One region of the Rhizobium sp. FG113 genome, then DNA from elsewhere that is predicted to be linked to it. Evidence: riboswitches for the same ligand, from Rfam matches in the RefSeq annotation. Region 1 holds a riboswitch; each other region holds the start of a gene.
The links. A riboswitch is a leader RNA that binds a small molecule or an ion and turns the genes downstream of it on or off. The one in region 1 is predicted to bind cobalamin.
Positions count from the first base shown of each region.

Region 2: another riboswitch for cobalamin. It lies ahead of bluB (5,6-dimethylbenzimidazole synthase); the one in region 1 lies ahead of cobU (bifunctional adenosylcobinamide kinase/adenosylcobinamide-phosphate guanylyltransferase).
Region 3: another riboswitch for cobalamin. It lies ahead of nrdH (glutaredoxin-like protein NrdH); the one in region 1 lies ahead of cobU (bifunctional adenosylcobinamide kinase/adenosylcobinamide-phosphate guanylyltransferase).
Region 4: another riboswitch for cobalamin. It lies ahead of ACODTZ_RS01240 (ABC transporter substrate-binding protein); the one in region 1 lies ahead of cobU (bifunctional adenosylcobinamide kinase/adenosylcobinamide-phosphate guanylyltransferase).

Region 1 covers NZ_JBMDKV010000009.1:218,881-224,733, forward strand. Annotated here, with positions in the region: gene ACODTZ_RS21240 (cobyric acid synthase) at 1-994, shown strand, start outside; gene ACODTZ_RS21245 (chloride channel protein) at 991-2,781, opposite strand; cobalamin riboswitch at 3,028-3,420, shown strand; gene cobU (bifunctional adenosylcobinamide kinase/adenosylcobinamide-phosphate guanylyltransferase) at 3,712-4,230, shown strand; gene cobW (cobalamin biosynthesis protein CobW) at 4,235-5,284, shown strand; partial or broken gene ACODTZ_RS21260 (cobaltochelatase subunit CobN) at 5,556-5,853, shown strand, end outside.
Region 2 covers NZ_JBMDKV010000003.1:385,929-391,781, forward strand. Annotated here, with positions in the region: gene ACODTZ_RS12165 (NADP-dependent malic enzyme) at 1-1,111, shown strand, start outside; gene ACODTZ_RS12170 (DUF2865 domain-containing protein) at 1,254-2,372, shown strand; gene bluB (5,6-dimethylbenzimidazole synthase) at 2,386-3,072, opposite strand; cobalamin riboswitch at 3,113-3,297, opposite strand; gene ACODTZ_RS12180 (TolB family protein) at 3,323-4,156, opposite strand; gene ACODTZ_RS12185 (LTA synthase family protein) at 4,431-5,853, shown strand, end outside.
Region 3 covers NZ_JBMDKV010000001.1:1,315,305-1,321,157, reverse strand. Annotated here, with positions in the region: gene ACODTZ_RS05880 (LysR family transcriptional regulator) at 1-553, shown strand, start outside; gene aztD (zinc metallochaperone AztD) at 684-1,913, opposite strand; cobalamin riboswitch at 2,132-2,353, shown strand; gene nrdH (glutaredoxin-like protein NrdH) at 2,603-2,824, shown strand; gene nrdI (class Ib ribonucleoside-diphosphate reductase assembly flavoprotein NrdI) at 2,835-3,248, shown strand; gene nrdE (class 1b ribonucleoside-diphosphate reductase subunit alpha) at 3,218-5,386, shown strand; gene nrdF (class 1b ribonucleoside-diphosphate reductase subunit beta) at 5,402-5,853, shown strand, end outside.
Region 4 covers NZ_JBMDKV010000001.1:311,903-317,755, forward strand. Annotated here, with positions in the region: gene ACODTZ_RS01220 (TIGR04076 family protein) at 1-221, shown strand, start outside; gene ACODTZ_RS01225 (aldo/keto reductase) at 232-1,284, shown strand; gene ACODTZ_RS01230 (ABC transporter substrate-binding protein) at 1,308-2,540, shown strand; gene ACODTZ_RS01235 (c-type cytochrome) at 2,693-3,079, shown strand; cobalamin riboswitch at 3,128-3,366, shown strand; gene ACODTZ_RS01240 (ABC transporter substrate-binding protein) at 3,612-4,643, shown strand; gene ACODTZ_RS01245 (FecCD family ABC transporter permease) at 4,685-5,680, shown strand; gene ACODTZ_RS01250 (ABC transporter ATP-binding protein) at 5,677-5,853, shown strand, end outside.

The sequences.
Region 1 (5,853 bases):
GCGCGCCGGCGTTCCCGTGGTTCTCGTCGGCGATATCGATCGTGGCGGCGTGATCGCTTCGCTGGTCGGTACGCACACGATCCTGTCTGACGAGGATCGGGCGATGATCTCGGGCTATATCATCAACAAGTTTCGTGGCGACGTGTCGCTATTCGATGACGGGATTGCTGCTGTCGGGCGTTTCACCGGCTGGCCCTGTTTCGGCGTCGTGCCTTGGCTGAAGGCCGCTTCGCGGCTGCCGGCGGAGGATTCGGTGGCGCTGGAGCGGCTGGCGCGGGGGCAGGCCGGGGCGCTGAAGGTCGCGGTTCCGGTTTTGCCGCGGATCGCCAACTTTGACGATCTCGATCCGCTGCTGGCGGAGCCGGATGTGGAACTCGTCTTTGTGCGCGCTGGCGAACGATTGCCTGCCGATGCGCAGTTGATCATCCTTCCTGGGTCGAAGTCGACTATTTCCGATCTTGCCGATTTCAGGACGCAGGGTTGGGATCAGGATCTCTCCGCGCATATCAGGCGCGGTGGACGGGTCATCGGCATTTGCGGCGGTTACCAGATGCTCGGCCGGACGGTGCGTGATCCGCTGGGGATCGAAGGGAGCGTGCGCGAGATCGAGGGGCTCGGCTTGCTCGACGTCGAGACCGTCATGGACGCGGAGAAGACCGTGCGCAACAGCGTGGCGGTTTCGGCGGAGAATGGCGAGGCTCTCTCGGGCTACCAGATCCATCTCGGGATTACCGAAGGCGCCGACCGCGTGCGGCCCTTCGCGATCGTCGATGGCAAGCCTGATGGCGCGATCTCAGGGGACGGGCGGATCGTTGGGACGTATCTGCACGGGCTGTTTGCGAGTGACGGCTACCGGTCCCGGCTGCTTGCAAGCTTCGGCCTGACAGGCCAAAGCCGCGACTATCGCGCCGGCGTCGAGCAGGCGCTTGACGAGGTTGCTGCAGAGCTCGAAACGCATCTCGACAAGCGCTGGCTGGATAGTCTGCTCAGTTAAATCTCGCCGGAGACCTCGCGGCGGCGGCGGTCCAGTTCTTCGCTGTAGCGGCGCAGCGTGTGGGCTTCGCTGAGCTGGCCGACCACGGTGCGCTCGACGAGATTGTTGACGACGGCGAGCGCTTCGCTTTCCGTCTTGTCGAAGATCGCGGCGGCCTGCTTGGCATTCATCTGCGGGGTCAGGAAGTCGTTGCGGTAGCGCACGAATTCGTCGAGGCCTTTGCTCTCGTCGGCGGTGTCGGTGAGGTTGGCGTAGATATCCGGCACAAGCACGAGGCCGGCATATTTGCCGCTGTCTTCGACCAGGATCACGCGCTGGGCCGAGCCGATCGGGAAGCTTTCCTTGAATTGCTCGATGCTGATACCGACCTTCGCGGTCTTGACGTCGGCGCGCATCAGCTTGTTGACCGTCAGATTGCGGATCCAGCCGACATCATGGGCGCTGCGGATACTTTCACCGCGCAGGTGGAAGCGCCATGTGGCGAAGGAGTAGCCGAAGGTGCTGCGCACGACGAGCGACGAGGTGATGACGGCAGCCAAGACCAGCGCCGTGATCGGGAAGTCGCCGGTGATCTCGAGCGCCAGGAAGGTCATGGTCAGCGGTCCGCCGATGACGGCCACGGCAAGCGAGCTCATGCCGACGACGGCGTAGATGATCGGTGTCAGTGTCGCATGGGCGAAATAGGGGGCCGAGTAGGCGAAGAACTTGCCGAGCAGCGCGCCCATGAACAGCGAGGCGAAGAACAGGCCGCCGCGGAAGCCGGAGCCGATCGATATCGCCGAGGCCAGCGCCTTTAGCAGGAAAAGGCCGATCAGCACGGGAATCACGACTTCTCGGTCGAGATTGAGATGCAGGGCGCCATGGCCTGCCGACAGTACCTGCGGCGTCACCAGCGCAAGCAACCCGACGATGATGCCGCCAAGCGCCGGGCGGAAGGGGAGCGCGATCGAGCTGCGGCGTGCGAGCTCCTCGATAAAGGCGACGCCCTGCATGATCAGGATGCCGATGCCGGCGCAGAAGGCGCCGAGCAGGATGGCGGGCACATAGTCGGCCGGCATGACGGTGCCGAAATCGCCGACATCGATGATGAAATCGCTGCCGGCCAGCAGCCGGGCGACCAGCGTGGAAACGAGTGCCGAGACGACGACCGGCGTCAGCGACACGATCGTGTAAGTGCCGATGATCAGCTCGAAGGCGTAGAAGGCGCCCGTCAGCGGCGCATTGAAGGCGGCCGCGATGGCACCGGCGGCGCCGCAGCCGACAAGAACGCGCAGATCGGCGCGGCGCAGCTGTAGTTTGAAACCGAGCTTCGAGGCGATGCCGGACGCCAACTGCGTATAGCCGGCCTCAAGGCCGACGGATGCGCCGAAGCCGTTGGAAATCAGGTTCTGGATCGCGACGATGATGCTGTCGGTCAAGGACAGGCGGCCGCCATGTAGCGCGTTGGCCTCGATCGGGTCGACCATCGGCTTCTTGCGGGTCTTCGCCAGCACATACATCAACAGGCCGAGCAGGATGCCGCCGCAAACGGGGGCGGCCATCAGCAGGAACTTGTCGTCGATCTGAGAGGAGCTCAGACGCTCCACGTCGCTGATCCCGAAGATCAGGCTGTGCATCTCGCGCGAGATCAGGCTCATGCCGGTGACGGCGAGGCCTGACGTGACGCCGATCAGCGCGCCGGCCAGCACCATGCCCATTTCGCTGCGTCTCAGGAGCGCGCGCATGCGCCCCACATCGAGCAGTGTGTGTAGCGGGCCAAGCCGTCTCAGATTGATTTTCAGGCGCATGGTGGGGAAACTAGGCGGGCGGAAGCCCGTTCAAGGGTGGTAAAGGAGGGGACATTTGCGGTGCTGCGCCGCATGCGCTGCAAATGCGGCAAAAACCCGGCTGACGCAACAAGTTTTTATGACATTAAGTCTCTGATAATAGACGATAAATCTGGTAGAGATGATCGTCTTGAGGCTTGATGTCAGTCAATTTGGCTGGTGGCTGCGATTGGCCGTCGATTGACTTCGCAGTCACGCTTGCCTAACCATGGATCGATAACGGATGGTTCCGGATCGCCAAAAGCGGTGCGGATGAAAAGGGAATGTGACGGGGTGGACCCAACCAGGGCGCCTTCATCACAGCCGACCCCGCGACTGTAGAGCGGTCAGGGTCTTCCGTCCGGCGTCGGATGCTCTCAAGCCGGCTGCCTGCGTGGTGCAGGCGGGTGAGGGGCTGAAGACGGCGGAAAAGCCACTGGCAATGCAAGCCATGATCAACCGGGGTTGGACGCCTCTAAATCTACGAATCGTCCGCCTTTTCATGATTGCAGCCGGGAAGGCGAGGAAGAACCGATGGCACGATCGGGATGGCCTGCGTGGCTAGCCCGATCGTCGCCTGGACCCGCGAGCCAGGAGACCTGCCAATCGTGCCGGGCGCAAAGCCCACCCCTGGGCAAGTGTGCCCAATGCCAGCACGGAGGTTGTCATGGCAGACAATGAGATTTTGGCGTCGGCGTCAGGCCGGGCGCTCGGAACGTTCAATATGGGCACCCTCATTCCTGTGCTTGTCACAGGAATCCAGCGCGTCCAAGTCCTTGGACGCGGAAGACACCCCGCAAGCAACGAAGCCATTCACCGCGCGGACACGCGGTGGCTGGATTCCTGTGACAAGCACAGGAATGAGGGAGATCGTGGTGGATGGCCGCGCTTATCGCCGGAAGCCTTCGCGGCATGATCACGGTTTCCTCCAGCCTAATCCTCGGCGGCGCCCGCTCCGGCAAGTCGCGTTTTGCCGAGCAGCTGGTCATCGCCAGCGGTCTCGAGCGCCATTACATCGCCACCGGCCGCGCCTGGGACGAGGAGATGCGCGCGCGGATCGATCAGCACAAGGCCGATCGCGGTGATCTCTGGATGACGCACGAGGAGCCGCTCGATCTAGTCGGCCAGCTGACTGCCATCGATGGCGAGGGGCGGGCATTGCTTGTCGATTGCCTGACGCTCTGGGTTACCAATCTGATGATGGAAGAGCGCGACATGGCGGCGGAATTCGCGGCACTGGCCGCCTATCTGCCACAGGCGAAGGCGCGCCTCGTCATCGTTTCCAATGAAGTCGGCCTCGGCATCGTGCCCGAGAACCGCATGGCCCGCGAATTTCGCGACCATGCCGGACGGCTGCACCAGATGATCGCGGCGGTCGCCGCGGATGTGTATTTTATCGCGGCGGGACTGCCGCTGAAAATGAAGGGTTGAATTGATGAACCAGCAGAAGATCCCCGCCACAGTGATCACCGGCTTTCTTGGCGCCGGCAAGACGACGATGATCCGCAACCTGTTGACCAATGCGGGCGGCAAGAAGATCGCGCTCATCATCAACGAGTTCGGCGATCTCGGCGTCGACGGCGAAGTGCTGAAGGGCTGCGGCGCGGAAAACTGCACCGAGGACGATATCATCGAGCTCACCAATGGCTGCATCTGCTGCACGGTGGCCGACGACTTCATCCCGACGATGAGCAAGCTCCTTGAGCGCGAGAACCGTCCTGATCATATCGTCATCGAGACCTCGGGTCTTGCCCTGCCGCAGCCGCTGGTCGCCGCCTTCAACTGGCCCGACATCCGTACGCAGGTGACCGTGGATGGCGTGATCACGGTGGTCGACAGCGCCGCCGTCGCCGCCGGCCGCTTCGCCGACGATCATGACGCCGTCGACGCCCGCCGCGCGGAGGACGAGACGCTGGACCACGAGAGCCCGATCGAGGAACTCTTCGAGGACCAGCTGACCTGCGCCGACCTGATCGTGCTCAACAAGACCGACCTCATCGATGGCGCCGGCCTTGCCCGGGTGCGCGATGAGGTTGCCTCGCGCACGGCGCGCAAGCCCGCGATGATCGAGGCGAAGAACGGCGAGGTGCCGGCAAGCGTACTGCTCGGCCTTGGCATCGGCACCGAGGCGGATATCGGCAACCGCAAGTCCCATCACGAACTTGAGCATGAGGACGGCACGCCGCACGATCACGACGAGTTCGACAGCTTCGTCGTCGAGCTCGGCCCGATCGCCGATCCGGCTGTTTTCGTCGAGAGCCTGAAGGGCATCATCGCCGAGCACGACGTTCTGCGCGTCAAGGGCTTCGTCGACGTCCCCGGCAAGCCGATGCGCCTGCAGCTGCAGGCCGTTGGTAGCCGGATCGACCATTATTTCGACCGCGCCTGGGCCGCCGGCGAGACGCGCGGCACGCGGCTGGTGGTGATCGGGTTGCACGAAATGGATGAGGGTGCGGTGCGTGAGGCGATCGAGGGTCTGGTTTAAGGTTGATGGTTGGGATGGGCGGTTGTTGCTTTGAAAATCGTTTGAGTGGTGCCGTGTGGCCCCCTCATCCGACCCTTCGGGCCACCGACCGGGGTCGAGCCGCTGGTCTCGACCCGTCCTTCGGACCCCCGTGGGGGAGAAGAGACTCGGGGCCGGCCGCTCGCAACAATCTTTCCTTCTCCCCAACGGGGAGAAGGTGGCCCGAAGGGTCGGATGAGGGGGCCACGCACTCCACGCCTACGAATACCATTCTCCGTAAAGACACATCGATATGCACCTTCTTCTAGCCCAGCAGGGAACGATCAACGACGGCGAGGAGGCGATCGATCTTGGTCAGTCGCCCGGCGACATCCTGTTTCTCTCCGCTGCCGACACCGAACTGGCGGCGGTAGCAGCCGCGCATCGTCAGCGAGGTGGGGGACGGTCGCTGCGCATCGCCAGCCTGATGAGCCTCAAGCATCCGATGTCCGTCGATGCCTATGTGGAGCGCACGGCGCGGCATGCGAAGCTGATCATCGTGAGGGCGCTCGGCGGCGCCAGCTATTTCCACTACGCGCTGGAGGCGCTGC
Region 2 (5,853 bases), on a different contig from region 1:
CCTGCGCATCGCGCCCGCCGTCGCCAAGGCTGCGGCCGATAGCGGCGTGGCGCTGCGCCCGATCGCCGATTTCGACGCCTACCTCGACCAGTTGAACCGCTTCGTCTTCCGCTCCGGCTTCGTCATGAAGCCGATCTTCGCGGCGGCCAAGAATGCCGACAAGAAGCGCGTCATCTTCTCCGAAGGCGAAGACGAGCGCGTGCTGCGCGCCGCCCAGGTTCTGCTTGAGGAAGGCATCGCCAAGCCGATCCTGATCGGCCGTCCGCAGGTCATCGAAACGCGCCTGAAGCGCTACGGCCTGCGCATCCGTCCGCTGTCTGATTTCGACGTCATCAATCCGGAAGACGATCCGCGCTTCCGCGAGTACGTCGAGCTCTACCTCTCGCTCGTCGGCCGCCGCGGCGTCATCCCGGAAGCGGCGCGTACCATCGTTCGTACCAACACCACGGTTATCGGCGCGCTGGCGCTGAAGCGTGGCGAGGCCGATGCGCTGATCTGCGGTCTCGAAGGCCGCTATGAGAAGCACCTGCGCGATGTCCGCCAGATCGTCGGCAAGCGCCCAAACGTTCGCGATTTCTCGGCACTCAGCCTGCTGATCTCGCAGCGCGGCGCCACCTTCTTCACTGACACCTATGTGACGTTCAACCCGACTGCCGAGGAAGTGGCGGAATCCGCCGTTCTCGCCGCCGAGGAAATCAAGCGCTTCGGCATCACGCCGCGCGCCGCCCTCGTCTCGCATTCGAACTTCGGTTCGCGTGAATCGGAAAGCGCCACCAAGATGCGCAACGCTCTGCAGCTCGTGCGCGACACCGCGCCCGATCTGGAAGTCGATGGCGAAATGCACGGCGAGAGCGCAATCTCGGAAACGCTGCGCAAGCGCGTCATGCCGAACACCACGCTGCACGACGAAGCCAACCTTCTGGTTTTCCCGAACCTCGATGCGGCCAACATCACGCTCGGCGTCGTCAAGTCGATGACGGACGGCCTGCATGTCGGCCCGATCTTGCTCGGCGCGGCCATGCCCGCCCACATCCTGGCGCCATCGGTCACCTCGCGCGGCGTCGTCAACATGGCGGCCCTCGCGGTCGTCGAGGCATCTCAGCCGGCATGATTTGGGCGGCGTGATTTGCCTTGGACGCTGAAAATGCGTTAGGCTTTGAGCGGCAGCTTGTTAAGACAAGCAATGTATATCGAAGGGCGGGCCATGGTCCGCCCTTCGCCATTTGGTATTTGCTCACTGACGGGACGATGCCTTGAAACGCCTCACGCTGGCCGCAGCACTCCTGATTGCCCTTTCCGCCCCTGCCTATGCGCAGCTGGCGCCGATCTGCGGTCAGCTGCGCGCCCGTCTGGCCACAATTCCAGAGACGATCGGCGGTGGCATGTCGCCCGAAATACGCCGCTTCGCCAGCGCCATCACCGAACAAAACCTCGAGCTTCGCAAGCTGCGCAGCGACCAGCGCCGCAGCGGCTGCAGCAGCGGCAGCATGGTGGTGATCGGCGGCGACAATGCCGGCTATTGCGGCGAGCTAGAACAGGCCGAAGCCAAGATGCTCGACAACATCGCCGACCTGCAGATGCGGCGGGACGAGTTGCGCGCGCAAAGTCCGGACGCCCGCCTGCGCAACGAACTCTTCGCCGCACTCGACGAAAACAACTGCAATTCGCCCGTGCAGCAATATGAAGAGCCGCAATATGCGAACCCGCCCAGCATCGACGATCAGGCCATGCGCAGCGACACCTTCATTCCGCTCGGCGGCGAGCGGCAGCGCTCCTACGAGTTCTCGCCCGGCGGCCAGCCTCTGACGCATCTGAACACGATCTGCGTGCGCAGCTGCGACGGCGGCTTCTTCCCCATCCGCTCGAACGCCACCTCCTTCGATTTCGCCCGCGACGCCAACACCTGCCAGCAGATGTGCCCAGGTATCGAAACCGAGCTCTACTATCACGACGTTTCCAGCGGCGAGACCGAGAACATGATCTCTGCCTCCACAGGCGCGCCCTACAGCGCCATGCCGAATGCATTCGCCTACAAGAACCGCAAGCCCGGTGAGAAATCATCCTGCAGCTGCAATCTGCCCGCCTATTACGAACAGATGCGCCGCAACCAGTCTGTGAGCGCCCCGCCGCCGCAGAGCTCGATCACCACGATCGAAACCCCGAACACCGCCGCCGCCAAGCCCGAAACCCAACCCACGCCTCAACCGCCCGCACCCCAGGCGCAGGTCCCCGATCGCCCCTATGATCCGAGCGCCGGCAAGGTGCGCCAAGTGGGGCCGCAGTTCCTCGCCGGCGATCAAGGGTCGATCGACCTGAAACACCCCGCCATGCCGGGCGCCCAGCCGCAGCAACCGCCGGCGCAGAAGCAATAGCAGGCGTCGCGGGCTATGCGCCCCCGCCCCAGCGATCCGTAAACACCAGATCCTCCAGCGGCAATCGCTGTCGCCACCCTTTCACGGCGAGCTCCGGCTCCTCGTAGAGCTGGTCGACATAGCCGACACAGAGCCATGCGACGATCTCGATCCGCTCAGGCACGCCGAGCGCGCGCTTCAGATCGGCCTCGTGAAAGATGCTCACCCAGCCGACGCCCACGCCCTCGGCGCGCGCTGCAAGCCACAGGTTCTGCACCGCGCAGACGGTGGAATAGGAATCCATCCGCCTATTGTGCGTGCGCCCCAGCACCACGTCGCCGCAGCGATCCGGATCGCAGGTCACGCAGATGCCGACGGGTGCCGTGCGAATGCCCTCCAGTTTCAGGGCGCGGTAGGCTTGCTGCCGCTCGCCGGAAAACATCGCCGCCGCCTCGGCATTGGCCTTGGTGAAAGCCTCCCACACGGTCGAACGCACGGCTTGATCGCGCACCACAATGAAATTCCACGGCTGCATGAAGCCAACGGACGGCGCATGATGAGCGGCCGCCAGCAGCCGTCCGATCACGTCATCGGGCACGGCATCCGGCAGGAACTCCGATCGCACATCGCGTCTGGTCTCGATGGCTCTGTAAACGGCGTCGCGCTCGCTCGCCGAAAAGGCACCCGCTCTCGCAAGAGAGCCAGATTGGTCTGGTCGCATCGTCAATCCCCAACAACACAACCGGCCGCTGTCCAGGCGGTCAGTCTATGATTGTCGGGCCGGTCTTCTGACTTGGCGTCATCCGTCTGCCACGCCTTCCCGGCAAAAAGCGCCAGTGGCATAAAGCGGCAGACGTCGGCCTTACAGCGTTGGGCACGTTCCGGTCTTGCACCGAATTCCCGATTCTCCCGCAAGCCTGCGGGCACCCGACGCGCCACCTATGCCGACAAACCGCGCATGATGCAATCGCTCAAGCCTCGACCGGGAAATATCGCACATAGGCGAATTCGTCACCATCGGGTGACCAGTTCGGAACATTGATCGATCCCTGCCCGCCGAAGAGCTCGAACAGCGTCGTCAGGTTGCCGCCGTCCATATCCATGATCCGCATCCGCACATGCTTGTCACGCGGATGGTCGAAGACCTCAGGGTCGTAGGAAATCAGCACCACCTTGTCGTTCTTCGGCGACGGATGCGCGAACCAGTTGCCGTAATTGTCGTGCGTCACCTGCTCCACGCCGGTCCCGTCGGGATGGATACGCCAGATCTGCATCAGGCCGGTGCGGCTGGAGTTGAAATAGATCCAGCGCCCGTCGGCCGAATAATCCGGCCCGTCATTGCGGCCCTCGCCATGCGTCAACCGCCGCTCTTCACCGCCGGTCACGTCGATCGTGTAGATGTCGAACAGGTCGCCGCGAATGCCGCAATAGGCGAGCTCCTTCCCGTCGGGCGACCAGCCGTGCCAGTAGGACGGGTGATTGGTGGTCACCAGCTGCAGCGCCCCACCCTCGATCGGCAGCGTATAGATCGCCGCTTTGCCGAACTCGATCTTGTCCGTGATCACGATGCGAGTGCCATCGGGTGAAATCCCGTGGTCGTTGTTGCAGGCGGTCGCGAATCCGGTATCGACCTTCTGCACTTTCGCTGAACCATCGAGCGCAAGCTTGTAGAGCATGCCTTCGTCGTTGAGCAGGAGATAGCTGCCGTCAGGAGCGTAATTGGGGGCTTCGACCAGCCTCTCGGTCTGCCAGATCACACGGGCCTCGCCCGTCTTGACGTTGTAGATCTCGACGGAACTGCGCATGCAAACTCTCCTCTGACGCGAACATCTCCCTGACCTACGACAGCTAAATAAGGCGCGCAAGGATCGCTCCCGCGCCGCCATGGCAGGCTCCATCCGGAGCACACGCTACATGAGGCAACCAGTCGCCGAAAAGTTTGTGATCAAAAAAGCGTTAAGCCCGCGAAACAACAATGGTTCATCTAGCGTTCATGACGAAGATGTGACAGTTCGGTGACGTTATGATGACACTGGAGTTCCGCCATTGATCGCCCAAGTTTTCAAGTCCGGAGCGGCAATGCGCGAAGCGGCGCTCTATGGTGGCGTTGGCGCGGATACCCGCCCCTCCATCCTGCGCGGCGCAATTGCAGTCGCCCTGACGGCAGTGATGGCGTTGCTTGCAACCTTCTCGGTCGAAGTGATCGCGCGCGGCGGCGCAACCGACGTGGGCGCGTTTCTGTCTTCCACGGCCCGTCCCGGCATGACCACGGTCGTCATGCTGACTGTCGTGATGCTCTGCGTCGATGCGATCCTCGGCCGCCGTTTCCTCTCGGCCCTGGTTGTCCTCCCGCTCGTCCTCGTCCCCGCACTCGTTTCCAATCAGAAGCAGCACTACCTCTCCGATCCGCTCTATCCCTCCGACATGCTGTTCGGCCGCCAGATTCTGGAGTTGCTTCCCGTCATGGTCCGCGACCGCCCGATGACGGCTATCGCGGTTGCCGTCGGCATTCTTCTCTCCGTCAGCGGCCTCGTTCTCGCATGGCGCTACGCCTGGCGCCGCCTGCCAAAGATGGCGCGCCGCAACCGTATCCGCAATCTCTGCCTGACGGTTCCCGTCATCGCCGCCTTCGGCTCGCTGATGGATTACTCGCAATATTCCTATATCCGCGACCGCCTTCAGGTGGTGCCGATGATGTGGGACCAGAAGGAGAACTACCGCAGCAACGGCTTCATCCTCGCTTTCATCTTCAACATCCCGATGGCCGATGTCGCCTCGCCCGCCGGCCTCAATGCGCAGGCGCTCGATGCCATCCCGTCGCGCAATTACGGCTATCTCAGCGGCCCGAGCGACAAGCCTGACGTCATCATGCTGATGAGCGAATCCTTCTGGGATCCGACGCGCCTGAAGACGCTGAAATTCTCCGAAGACCCGATGCCGACGATCCGCGCGGCGCAGTCAGGCCACGTCTTCTCGCCCGAGTTCGGCGGCATGACCGCCAATGTCGAGTTCGAGGCGCTGACCGGCTTCTCGAATGCCTTCCTGCCCTATGGCAGCATTCCCTACCAACAGTATATCCGCAACGACATCCCGTCGCTTGCCACCTTCTTCCGCGGCGAAGGCTATGCGGCCCGTGCGTTGCATCCGTTCAGCGGCTGGTTCTGGAACCGCAACGAGGTCTACAAGGATTTCGGCTTCGAGGAATTCCGCACCGAAGAAACCATGCCGACCATGGAAAAGCGCGGCATTTTCGCCTCCGACGATAGCCTGATGAAGGAGATCATGCAGGAAGCCGACGGGCTCGACCGGCCCTTCTTCTTCTTCGCTGTTACCCTGCAGGGACATGGCCCCTACGAGGCCAACCGTTACGCCAATAACACGGTCGACATCACCGGCAATCTGACCGACGCAGACCGCGCCACGCTCGCCACATATACGCAGGGCGTCAAGGAAGCAGACGACAGCTTCAAGATGCTGACCGAGTGGGCATCCAAGCGTGACC
Region 3 (5,853 bases), on a different contig from region 1:
GCCCTATCTCATGGACTGGCCGGATGTGGACCTCGAACTGACGACATCATTCGCCTTCGGCGGCGTCGCGGCGCTCACAGGATACGAAATCGATATCCTGATCACGCCGGATCCGATCGAGACGCCGGGCATCCACTATCTGCCGGTGTTCGATTACGAGTTGGTGCTCGCCGTGCCGGTCGATCATCCGCTGGCGCTGAAACGACATGCCGAGCCTGCCGACCTTCTGGATGAGACGCTGTTCACCTACCCGGTGCCGCCGGAGCGGCTGGATGTGTTCACGCATTTTCTGGTGCCCGCAAACTGCCGGCCGCGCCACCACCGCAATGTGGAGACGACGGAAATGATGCTTCAGCTCGTCGCGGCGGGCCGCGGAGTGAGCGCCATTCCGAACTGGCTTGTGCGGCGGGAAGCGGCAGAGCTCGGTGTCCGGCCCGTCAGCATCGGGCAAAGGCGAATCCGGAAAAGCATTCATCTCGGTCTAAGAGAAGGCGACGACGCGCTCGATTTCATATCGGGGTTTCTCGCGACGTCGCGCCGGATATCGGCCTGACGTGGCGATATCTTCGATCCGCCTCGACGGCCCACCGCTCTTGCGCGCTGTAACATCACGGGGCCTGTGGGCGCGCAACGTTCGAACTCTTAAGGGGAGCGCCAGCGTGGGCAGGCGCTCCCCTCTGTGGCTAGTGTACTGCACCCGATCCGCCGACCGCGACAATTGCGAAGGGCTGTCCTTCGACGGCGATCGTCCTGTCTTCCTTGAATGTCTCAGCGTCGACCATGCGAACCAGGCTATGGCGCGGATCGGTTACGGCGATGTGGTCGCCGGCAACGGCGAGGCGCGGCCGTGGGTCGCGCCAATGGCCATCCTTGCTATAGGGCTCGGTGACCGATACCGACGTCTTGATGCTGCCATCCACGACGTCCAGCAGATGAAGCTTGCCATCTTCCGTCAGGACATAGGGATTGTGGTGCCTTGCGTGGTCGAGCGCGAAATCGATGCGGCGCAGAGGCAGGTCGATGAGGCGATAGGGCTTTTTGTCGTCGGGATCGATCAGCACCACCTTGTCTTCCCCGTAGTTTCCGAGAAAGAACTGCATGGAGGTTCCGCCAAGAAGCGTCGAGACCTTGCCCTTGGGCATTCCATCGCCATAGCTCAGCATTTCGATCTTCGGCCCATCGATGCCACCAGGCCGTACGACAAGGACACCTTCCTCGCAACCGAAGGCGACAAGACGCGCGGAGGTCGCTTCGCCGTGGAGGCCCGTGCATTTTGCTACATCGCCCACCTGTTTTCCGTCTCTGTCGAGCACGCGAAGACCAAGGCGCGGCGGCAATTCCCTCTCCTTGGCCGGTGCCTCCATGTTTGGCACGGAGACAAGAAGATAATTGCCCATCGGAACGGCAACGCCGTGGTGGGCGGCTGTGGCGTCGTATGGTTTGGGATCTGCCTTGCCTTCCTGCAGCGCGCTTTCCTTTAGAAGGTCGAAGCTGTTTTCACGATCGAAAAATACGGCAAGGTCGTCTCCATGCGCGACCACGTGGCCCGGCTTATGGCCTTTAATCATCGGTGCCAGCAGTTTCGGATCCTTGATCTCGATGTCGCGATGTTCGCCATGGTCGGACAGGGCAATCCCCGTGTCGATCGCGTGGACGACATTCTGGTCGCCCTGGATCGCGAACACGGTGCGGCCGGTATCGCTGAGCGACAGCGCCGCATAACCCTCCAATTCGAAACGACCGATTTGCTTGTCGCTACCAAGATCGATAGCGCGAACGATCGGCTGCGTATGGTCTGCAACGAAGAGGCGCCAGGTCTCGCGGCTTTCCTCCTCGGCGCGCAGCGTCAGGGGCGTAACGGTGCCGGCGATGATCGTTGTGGCGAGGAGTAAAGGAACCTTGGATCGGAACATGGATGTCTCCCAATTTTGAAACTGTCGTCTTTGAGATCTGGCTTCGAGACCGCCAAAGTAAGCCGTCGTGCACGAGCGAGATCCGATGATCTGTAATGTTATACAGTTACGATATAAACTGTGAATTAGTTCTGTGGTCAAGATGGCCTGCGGAAAAATTCCCAGAAGGAAGATGAGGATAAACGATCGCACCCGTTGACGAGATTTTAGCCTCGTATACTATATCTAGTGTTCGAGGTTCTTCCGATTCGCGTCGGAAGCTAAGACGGGAATACGGTGCGTGAGGCCCATGACGGGCTGAGTAATGCCGGAGCTGCCCCCGCAACTGTAAGCGGCGAGCATTCGATCGATACGTCCACTGATGTCTTCAGGGCATTGGGAAGGCAGATCGGATGTGACGACCCGCAAGCCAGGAGACCTGCCTTGCAACGAGAACGTCCACGGGCGGGGTGTCCGGAAGGTCGCGATTGCGTGCGGGATGTTGCCGTGCGTACCGCTTCCCCTGACCGCCGCATGAGCCACTTCGGGGTGAAGTCCTATGATCTTGAGTTTCGAATTCCGTCCGCGCGAGTGACGGGCGCCTGAGCGTCCGGCGACTGCAAGCGGCTGCCTTCATCATCCATCATTTTTGCCCGGACATCGGCGGATGTCCGATCGCTATCGCACGCCTATCCGACACGAGGATTACCATGACCATTACCGTCTACAGCAAGCCCGCCTGCGTCCAATGCACTGCGACCACCCGCGCGCTCGATCGCCAGGGGATCAACTATGACGTGATCGACGTCTCGACCGACATGGCGGCCTACGAACTCGTGCAGGGGCTCGGCTATCGCCAGGTTCCTGTCGTCGTTGCCGGCGATCTGCACTGGGCGGGCTTCCGTCCGGACATGATCAGCGCGCTGGCCTGAGGATCGGCCGATGGGTGAGCTCGTCTATTTCTCCAGCAGATCCGAGAACACCCATCGCTTTGTCGGAAAACTCGGGCTGCCGGCCTCGCGCATTCCCGTCAGTGCGGAGCTCATGCTGACCGCGCAACGTCCCTTTGTGCTTGTTGTCCCGACTTATTGCGGCGACGGAGGCAAGGGCGCCGTGCCCAAACAGGTCATCCGCTTCCTCAACGATGCGGACAACCGTTCGAACCTCCGGGGCGTGATCGCCGCGGGCAACAGCAACTTCGGCGAGACCTTCGGGCTTGCCGGCGACATCATCTCCAGGAAATGCCAGGTGCCTTACCTCTACAGGTTCGAGCTTCTCGGCACCGATGAGGATGTCGCCAATGTCACACACGGATTGGAACGATTTTGGACACGGCAGTTCTCGAACGCCCCTTGAAGGCGACAGACAGTAAGATAGCCGACGCAACGCTCGACTATCACGCGCTGAACGCGATGCTGAACCTCTATGACGAGGACGGCAGGATTCAGCTCGACAAGGATCGGCAGGCGGCGAAGCAGTATTTCCTGCAGCATGTGAACCAGAACACGGTGTTCTTCCACAATCTCAGGGAGAAGCTCGATTATCTCGTGACGGAGGGCTACTACGAGCAGGAGGTGCTGGACCAGTATTCGTTCAATTTCGTCCGCGACCTGTTTGACCACGCCTACGATAAGAAGTTCCGCTTCCCGACCTTCCTCGGCGCCTTCAAATATTACACCAGCTATACGCTGAAGACCTTCGACGGAAAGCGCTACCTCGAGCGCTATGAAGACCGCATCTGCATGGTGGCGTTGGCGCTGGCGCGCGGCAATGAGGGGCTCGCCCGCGACATGGTCGACGAGATCATTTCCGGCCGTTTCCAGCCGGCGACGCCGACCTTCCTCAATGCGGGCAAGAAGCAGCGCGGCGAACTCGTCTCGTGCTTCCTGCTCAGGATCGAGGACAACATGGAGAGCATCGCGCGCGGCATCAATTCGGCGCTGCAGCTCTCCAAGCGCGGCGGCGGGGTCGCTCTTTCGCTGACGAACCTGCGCGAGGCCGGCGCGCCGATCAAGCAGATCGAAAACCAGTCGTCGGGCGTGATCCCGGTCATGAAGCTGCTGGAGGACAGTTTCTCCTACGCCAACCAGCTTGGCGCGCGTCAAGGAGCGGGAGCAGTCTATCTGAACGCCCATCACCCCGACATCATGCGCTTCCTCGATACCAAGCGCGAGAACGCCGACGAGAAGATCCGCATCAAGACGCTGTCGCTCGGCGTCGTTGTCCCCGATATCACCTTCGAACTCGCCAAGAACAACGAGGACATGTACCTGTTCTCGCCCTACGACGTCGAACGCGTCTATGGCGTCGCCTTCAGCGAGATCTCGGTTACCGAGAAATACCGCGAGATGGTGGCCGACTCCAGGATCAAGAAGAAGAAGGTCAAGGCGCGCGACTTTTTCCAGGTGATCGCCGAGATCCAGTTCGAGAGCGGCTATCCCTACATCATGTTCGAAGACACGGTGAACAAGGCGAACCCGATCGCTGGGCGCATCACCATGAGCAATCTTTGCTCGGAGATCCTGCAGGTCAGCGATGCCAGCACCTATGCGGATGATCTTTCATACGACCACCTCGGCAAGGATATCTCCTGCAATCTCGGCTCGCTGAACATCGCCGCGACCATGGATTCTGCGGATTTCGGAAAGACGATCGAGACCTCGATCAGGGCGCTGACCGCCGTCTCCGATATGAGCAATATCACCTCGGTTCCATCGGTCGCCAAGGGCAATGCAGACAGCCACGCCATCGGTCTCGGCCAGATGAACCTGCACGGCTATCTCGCCCGCGAACGCATCTATTACGGCTCCGACGAAGGCGTCGATTTCACCAACATTTACTTCTACACGGTGACCTATCACGCCATCCGCGCGTCGAACCGGCTGGCAGTCGAGCGCGGCCAGAGCTTCAAGGGCTTCGAGAACTCGAAATACGCATCGGGCGACTATTTTGACAAATACACTGAAAGCGAGTGGGCGCCGGCGACGGCGCGCGTGGCCGAACTGTTCGAGACGGCAGGCATCCATATCCCGACGCAGGACGACTGGTTGGAGTTGAAGAAGGCGGTCATGGAAGGTGGGCTTTATAACCAGAACCTGCAGGCCGTGCCGCCGACGGGCTCGATCTCCTACATCAACCACTCCACCTCGTCGATCCACCCGATCGTCTCCAAGATCGAGATCCGCAAGGAAGGCAAGATCGGCCGCGCCTATTATCCGGCTGCCTTCATGACCAACGACAATCTCGACTATTATCAGGATGCCTACGAGATCGGGCCGGAGAAGATCATCGACACCTATGCGGCGGCCACCCAGCATGTCGACCAGGGCCTGTCGCTGACGCTGTTCTTCCGCGACACCGCGACGACGCGCGATATCAACAAGGCGCAGATCTATGCGTGGAAGAAGGGCATCAAGACCATCTACTACATCCGCCTTCGCCAGATGGCGCTGACCGGCACGGAAGTGCAGGGCTGCGTTTCCTGCGCCCTTTGACCTCAGGTGACCAAGATGAACATTCAAGTGAAGACCAAGAACTCGAAGGTCGCCGCGGCCGTGCGCGCCATCAACTGGAACCGCATCGAGGACGACAAGGATCTCGAGGTCTGGAACCGCCTTACCGGCAATTTCTGGCTACCGGAGAAAGTGCCGCTGTCGAACGACATCCCATCCTGGGCGACGCTGAAGCCGGAGGAGCAGCAACTGACCATCCGCGTCTTCACCGGATTGACGCTGCTCGATACGATCCAGAACGGCGTTGGCTCGGTGAAACTCATGGCCGACGCAGTGACCCCGCATGAGGAGGCGGTGCTTTCCAACATCTCCTTCATGGAGGCGGTGCACGCGCGCTCCTATTCGTCGATCTTCTCGACGCTGTGCTCGACACCTGACGTCGACGATGCCTATCGCTGGTCGGAGGAGAACGAGTTCCTGCAGCGGAAGTCGGCGCTGATCATGGAACA
Region 4 (5,853 bases), on a different contig from region 1:
AGCTGCCGGAAGGGCAGGGGATCTCAATCTACTCGCTCTCCTCCGTGCTGCCGCTGCTCGCGGCCAAGCAGCGCCCGACGGATCGTAACGACTGGATGACGACGGACGCCGACATCGCTTGCCCTGACCCCAATTGCTCGACACGGCTGAGGATCACCCGCACGGGTATCCGCCGTTTCAGCCATGCCGCCACCACGGCGGTCCCCTTGAATGACGAATAGGCCGAAAGATATGCAGCGCATCACCATCGCCCCCGGTTACGAAATCTCCCGCGTCATTCGCGGCGGCTGGCAGCTGGCCGGCGGGCACGGCGCGATCGATGGCGACAGCGCCATCGAGGACATGATCGCATTCGCCGATGCCGGGATCACCACCTTCGACTGCGCCGACATCTATACCGGTGTCGAAGAGCTGATCGGCCGTTTCCGCGTCGCCTACAAGAACCTGCGTGGCGCCGAGGCGCTGTCGCGCATCCGCGTCCACACCAAGTTCGTGCCCGATCTCACGGTCCTGCCAAACATCAGCAAGGCTTATGTCGAAGGCGTCATCGATACCTCGCGTAAGCGCCTAAACCTCGATTGCCTCGATCTCGTGCAGTTCCACTGGTGGGCCTATGATATCGAGGGCTGGCTGGAGACGGCGGGCTGGCTGAAGGAGCTGCATGAGGCCGGCAAGATCAGCAAGATCAGCGGCACCAACTTCGATACCGATCATATCGAGGCGATCATCGGCTCGGGCGTGCCCTTCACCTCGCTGCAGCTGCAATATTCGCTGCTCGACCGGCGCCCGGAAAAGCGCATGGTGGCGCTTGCTCAGGAGAAGAACTTCGCGCTGTTCTGCTACGGCACCGTGGCCGGCGGCTTCCTTGGTGATCGCTGGCTCGGCCAAAAGGAGCCGGAGCATCCGCTCGAAAACCGCTCTCTGACGAAGTATAAGCTGATCATCGACGACTTCGGCGGCTGGGATCTGTTCCAGGCGCTGCTGTCGACGCTGCGCGGGATCGCCGACCGGCACGACACCGATATCGCCACCATCGCAAGCGCCGCCATGCTGACCAAGCCAGGCGTCGCGGCCGTCATCGTCGGCGCCCGCAACAGGGAGCATCTGAAGTCCAATCTCGCCATCGCCGATATCGCGCTCAGCGAAACGGATAGAGCCGAGGTCGATGCGATCCTTGCGCAATCAAAGCCGCTCGACGGCGACGTCTATACGCTGGAGCGGGACAGGGAAGGCCGCCACGGCAGCATCATGAAGTACAATCTCAACAAAGGGGAACAAAAATGAGAACGACATTCCTGCTTTCCGCCATGGTTGCTGCCCTTGCGGCGTCCACGGCGCCGACATTCGCGGCCGATTGCGACATCACCGTCGGCCTCGTCATGGAACTCACCGGCCCGGCCGGTGAATATGGCCAGGCGGGCGCGAAGTCCGTCGAGATGGCTTTCCGGGATATCAACGACGCCGGTGGCGTCAATGGTTGCAAGATCGTTGCCGACACGCGCGACAGCCAGAGCCAGGGCAACGTCGCCGTCGATCAGGCGACCCAGCTCGTCAACATCAAGAAGGTGCCCGTCATCATCGGCGGCATCATCTCGTCCGTCTCGATCCCGATCCTGACATCGGTGACGGCGCCGGCCGGCGTCGTGCAGGTCTCGCCCGCATCCTCTTCGCCCACACTGACCGAGCTTGGCCGCAGCGGCAAGACCAACGGCGTCTTCTTCCGGACCATCACCTCGGATGCGCTGCAAGGCACGGCGGCCGCGAAATTCGCGATGGATCAGGGCCTGAAGAAGATCGCGATCATCAACGTCAACAACGACTTCGGCGTGAACATGGTCAAGGAGTTCGCGACCGCCTATCAGAAGCTCGGCGGCACGATCACCTCGACGACGCCCTATAACGAGAAGCAGTCGAGCTACGCGTCCGAAGCCAGCGCCGCCATGGCTGGCGATCCCGATGCGCTCTATCTCGTCAGCACCCCCGTCGATGGTGCCACCATCGCCCGCGCCTGGGTCTCCGGTGGTGGCAAGCAGACGTTCCTGTTGAACGACGGCATGAACTCCAAGGACTTCATCGAGAGCGTCGGCGCGCAGTATCTGGAGAACGCCTACGGCACCTCCTCGGGCACCAGCCCGACGGCGTCCACCGAATATTTCAACGGCAATTACGAGGCCTTCTCCGGCGGCATCTCGCCTTCGGCCCCGGCCGCCGACCGCTCTTATGACGCCGGTGCAATCGTGGCGCTGGCGATCGCCAAGGCCGGCAAGGCCGATGCGGCAGCCATCAAGGCAGCCATGCCTGAGGTCGTTGCCGAGGGTGGCACGCCTATTCATGCTGGCAAGGAAGAGTTCGCCAAGGCGTTGCAGCTCATCAAGGATGGCAAGCCGGTGAAGTATGAGGGTGTCATCGGTCCTGTCAGCTTCGACACGTATGGCGACATCACCGGTCCCTTCCGCCTGTGGAAGATCAGCAATGGCGAGGTGACGACGGTCGGCGAATTGAGCGCCGAAGAGGTCACCAAGATCAAGACCGCGCAGTAAGAAGCCAAGCGACATGGGAGCTGTGCTCCCATGTCGCACCAGTCTGGTCTGGGCGCATATGTGCTTTGTTGGGTAAGCAATGTTGTTCGCGGATCGCGCCGTGTAAAAACGGTACGATGTATCTGGCAAACAACAGCCAAGGCCATCGACACATGAAAAAGCGCTCAGTCCTTCCGTCGATCTGTTCGATCGCCAGCCTGCTCGTCATGACATCCGCGGCATCCGCGGAGGACCTCGAGCACGGGCGGCGGGTGTTCAGACTGTGCGTTTCCTGTCACACGGTCGATTCCGATCGCAACGGCTTCGGCCCGCATCTGAAGGGTGTCGTCGGTCGTCCGGCCGGAAGCTTGCCTGATTACAGATATTCAGACGCGATGAAGGCGGCGGGCGCCGGTGGGCTTGTCTGGGATGAGGCGGCGCTGTCGGAATTTCTATCCAGCCCCAAGAAGAAAGTGCCGGGAACGAAGATGAGCTTCGGCGGCCTCTGGACGACGTCGGAGATCACCGACTTGATCGCCTATCTCCGAGCCAATCCCTAGGCGCGCCAAATGTCGGTTCGTCACGGCTTGACGTCTTGGCGCCGGATCGCCTAAGTCAGCCTCGATGGTTCCCGAAGGGATGACTTCCGACGGGATTAATAGGGAACACGGTGCGGATGACCCGAATGGGGCCAAGACCGTGGCTGCCCCCGCAACTGTAAGCGGATTGCCTGATGTCCTTGTGGTGTTCGTCTCGAACGCCATGCCACTGCGAAGCTTTTCGTGGGAAGGCAGATGTCAGGTGCATATTCGCAAGCCAGGAGACCTGCCGTCAAAACAGTGTCCACCATCCCGGACGGGGTTGTCCGGAGAGGAGCATCATATGATGGTTTTTGACGTCAACCGCTGGCGCGGTCCCGCTTTATTCCCCTCCGCAAATCTCATGTCCGTGATCCCGCGCTAGCGTTCGCCGCCGCATGATGTCAGGCGAGCGCTTTGCTGTTTCGTCCTGCATCATCCGCAGCGGTCCCCGCTTCGAGTTTCACAGCCACGGCCAGTCGGCTGCGGGCTTCAGCCATACATGAGGACCAATATGAACCGCATCATCCTGCGAACCGCGCTGCTTTCGATCGCGACGGCTTGCGTTTTCACCACCTTTCTCCCCGCCGCCCATGCAGCGGCAACGACCTACCCGCTGACGATCACCAATTGCGGTCAGCAAGTGACATTCGATAGCGCGCCGAAGAAGACGGTGTCGATCGGCCAGGGCATGACCGAAATTCTCTACTCGCTCGGCCTTGCCGACAAGATAGTGCGGACGGCGGTCTGGGTCGGGCCGGTGCTGCCCACCTATGCCGATGTCAACCAGAAGATTAAGCGGCTCGCCGACAATGATCCGAGTTTCGAATCCGTCGTCGGCCAGGAGCCGGACTTGGTTGCGGCCGAGTTCGAATGGCATGTCGGCACGCAAGGGTCGGTCGGCAAGCGCGAGCAGTTCGCCGGTCTCGGCATCAAGACCTATGTCTCGCCGGCCGATTGCGTCGCGAAGGTCAACACGGATGGCGGCGACGGTGTGCGCAGCGAGCTCTTCACCATGGAGCTGATCTATCAGGAGATCGCCGAGTTGGCGGAGATCTACGACATCCAGGATCGCGGCGCGGCCCTGATCGCGGACTTGAAGAAGCGTGAAGCGGATGCCGTGGCATCGCTTGGCGGGTCGGCGAAGGATCTGCCCGTTGCCTTCTGGTTTTCCAGCAAGGAAGTGCAGGGCGATGCCTTTATCGCCGGCAAGAACAGCGCTCCGGCCTATATTCTGAAGACGCTCGGCGCCCGCAACGTCGTCAGCACCGAGGAAGAGTGGCCGCTGGTCGGCTGGGAAACCATCGCGCAGGCCAATCCCGCCGTCATCGTCATCGCCACCATGGACCGCCGCCGCTATGCCGCGGACGATCCGAAGGTGAAGATCGATTTCCTTGAAAAGGACCCGGTCACCAGCCAGCTCGATGCCGTCAAGAACAGGCATTTCGTCGAGATGGATGCGCAGTCGATGAACCCGACGATCCGCACCATCGACGGCCTGGAACGCCTCGCCGCCGGCATCAAGTCCTTCGGTCTTTCCAAGTGAGGCACGCGTCGATAGCCCACCGTGGATGGAGAGCGCTGCTCGTGCTCTTCGTCCTTGCCATCGTGGCATTGGGCTTTGTCATCAGTCTCGCCGTGTCCATCGGCGAGATCTCCATTCCTGTCGACACGACAGCGAAGGCCGTGGCGAACCGTGTGTTCGGCACCGGCTTTGAACTCAGCCGCATCCATGAAGGCATCATCTGGGATTACCGCCTGAGCCGCGCCCTCGTCGCCGCCAGCGCCGGAGCGGCTTTGGCCCTATGCGGCGCGGTGCTGCAGGCGTTGCTGCGCAATCCGCTGGCCGAGCCTTATGTGCTCGGCATCTCGGCCGGCGCCTCCACCGGGGCTGTCGCGGTCATGATCCTCGGCTTCGGCTATGGCGTCCTGACGCTTTCGGCCGGCGCCTTCGTCGGCGCAGTCGCGGCGTTCCTGCTGGTGTCGTTGCTCGCGGCGGGCTCGGGTGGCGGCACGGACCGTATCATTCTCGCGGGTGTCGCCGGTTCGCAGCTCTTCAACGCGCTGACATCCTATATTGTCACGACATCGGCCAATGCCGAGCAGGCGCGCGGCGTCATGTTCTGGCTTCTCGGCAGCCTGTCCGGTGTGCGCTGGCCGGATGTCTATCTTGCCGCTCCCGTGGCCATCGCCGGCTTTCTCGTCTGCATGCTCTATGCCCGTGCGCTCGACGCCTTCACCTTCGGCACCGATGCGGCCGCAGCGCTTGGCATTCCCGTTGCCGGTATCAGGATCGTGCTGCTCGCGCTCACGGCCCTTCTTACAGCGACGATGGTCAGCATCGTCGGCTCGATCGGCTTTGTCGGTCTGGTCATTCCGCATGCGGCGCGTTTCGTGGTCGGGCCGGGGCATGGGCGCCTGTTGCCGGCAACGGCGATATCCGGCGCCATCTTCATGGTGGTCGCCGATATCGTCTCGCGCGTCATCATCCCGCAGCAGGTGTTGCCGATCGGCGTCGTCACCGCGCTCTTCGGTGCGCCGGCATTCGCGCTCATTCTCTACAAGGCGAGGCGGCCCGCATGAGCATTTCCATCAGCGATGTGCATTGGGCAACGTCAGGCGTGCTTGTCGTCAAGGGTGTCAGCCTTGAGGTTCCCACCGGCCAGACGCTCGGCCTGATCGGGCCGAACGGTTCGGGAAAGTCCAGCCTGCTGCGGTTGATCGGCGGGCTGCGAAAGGTGAAGAGCGGCGTCATC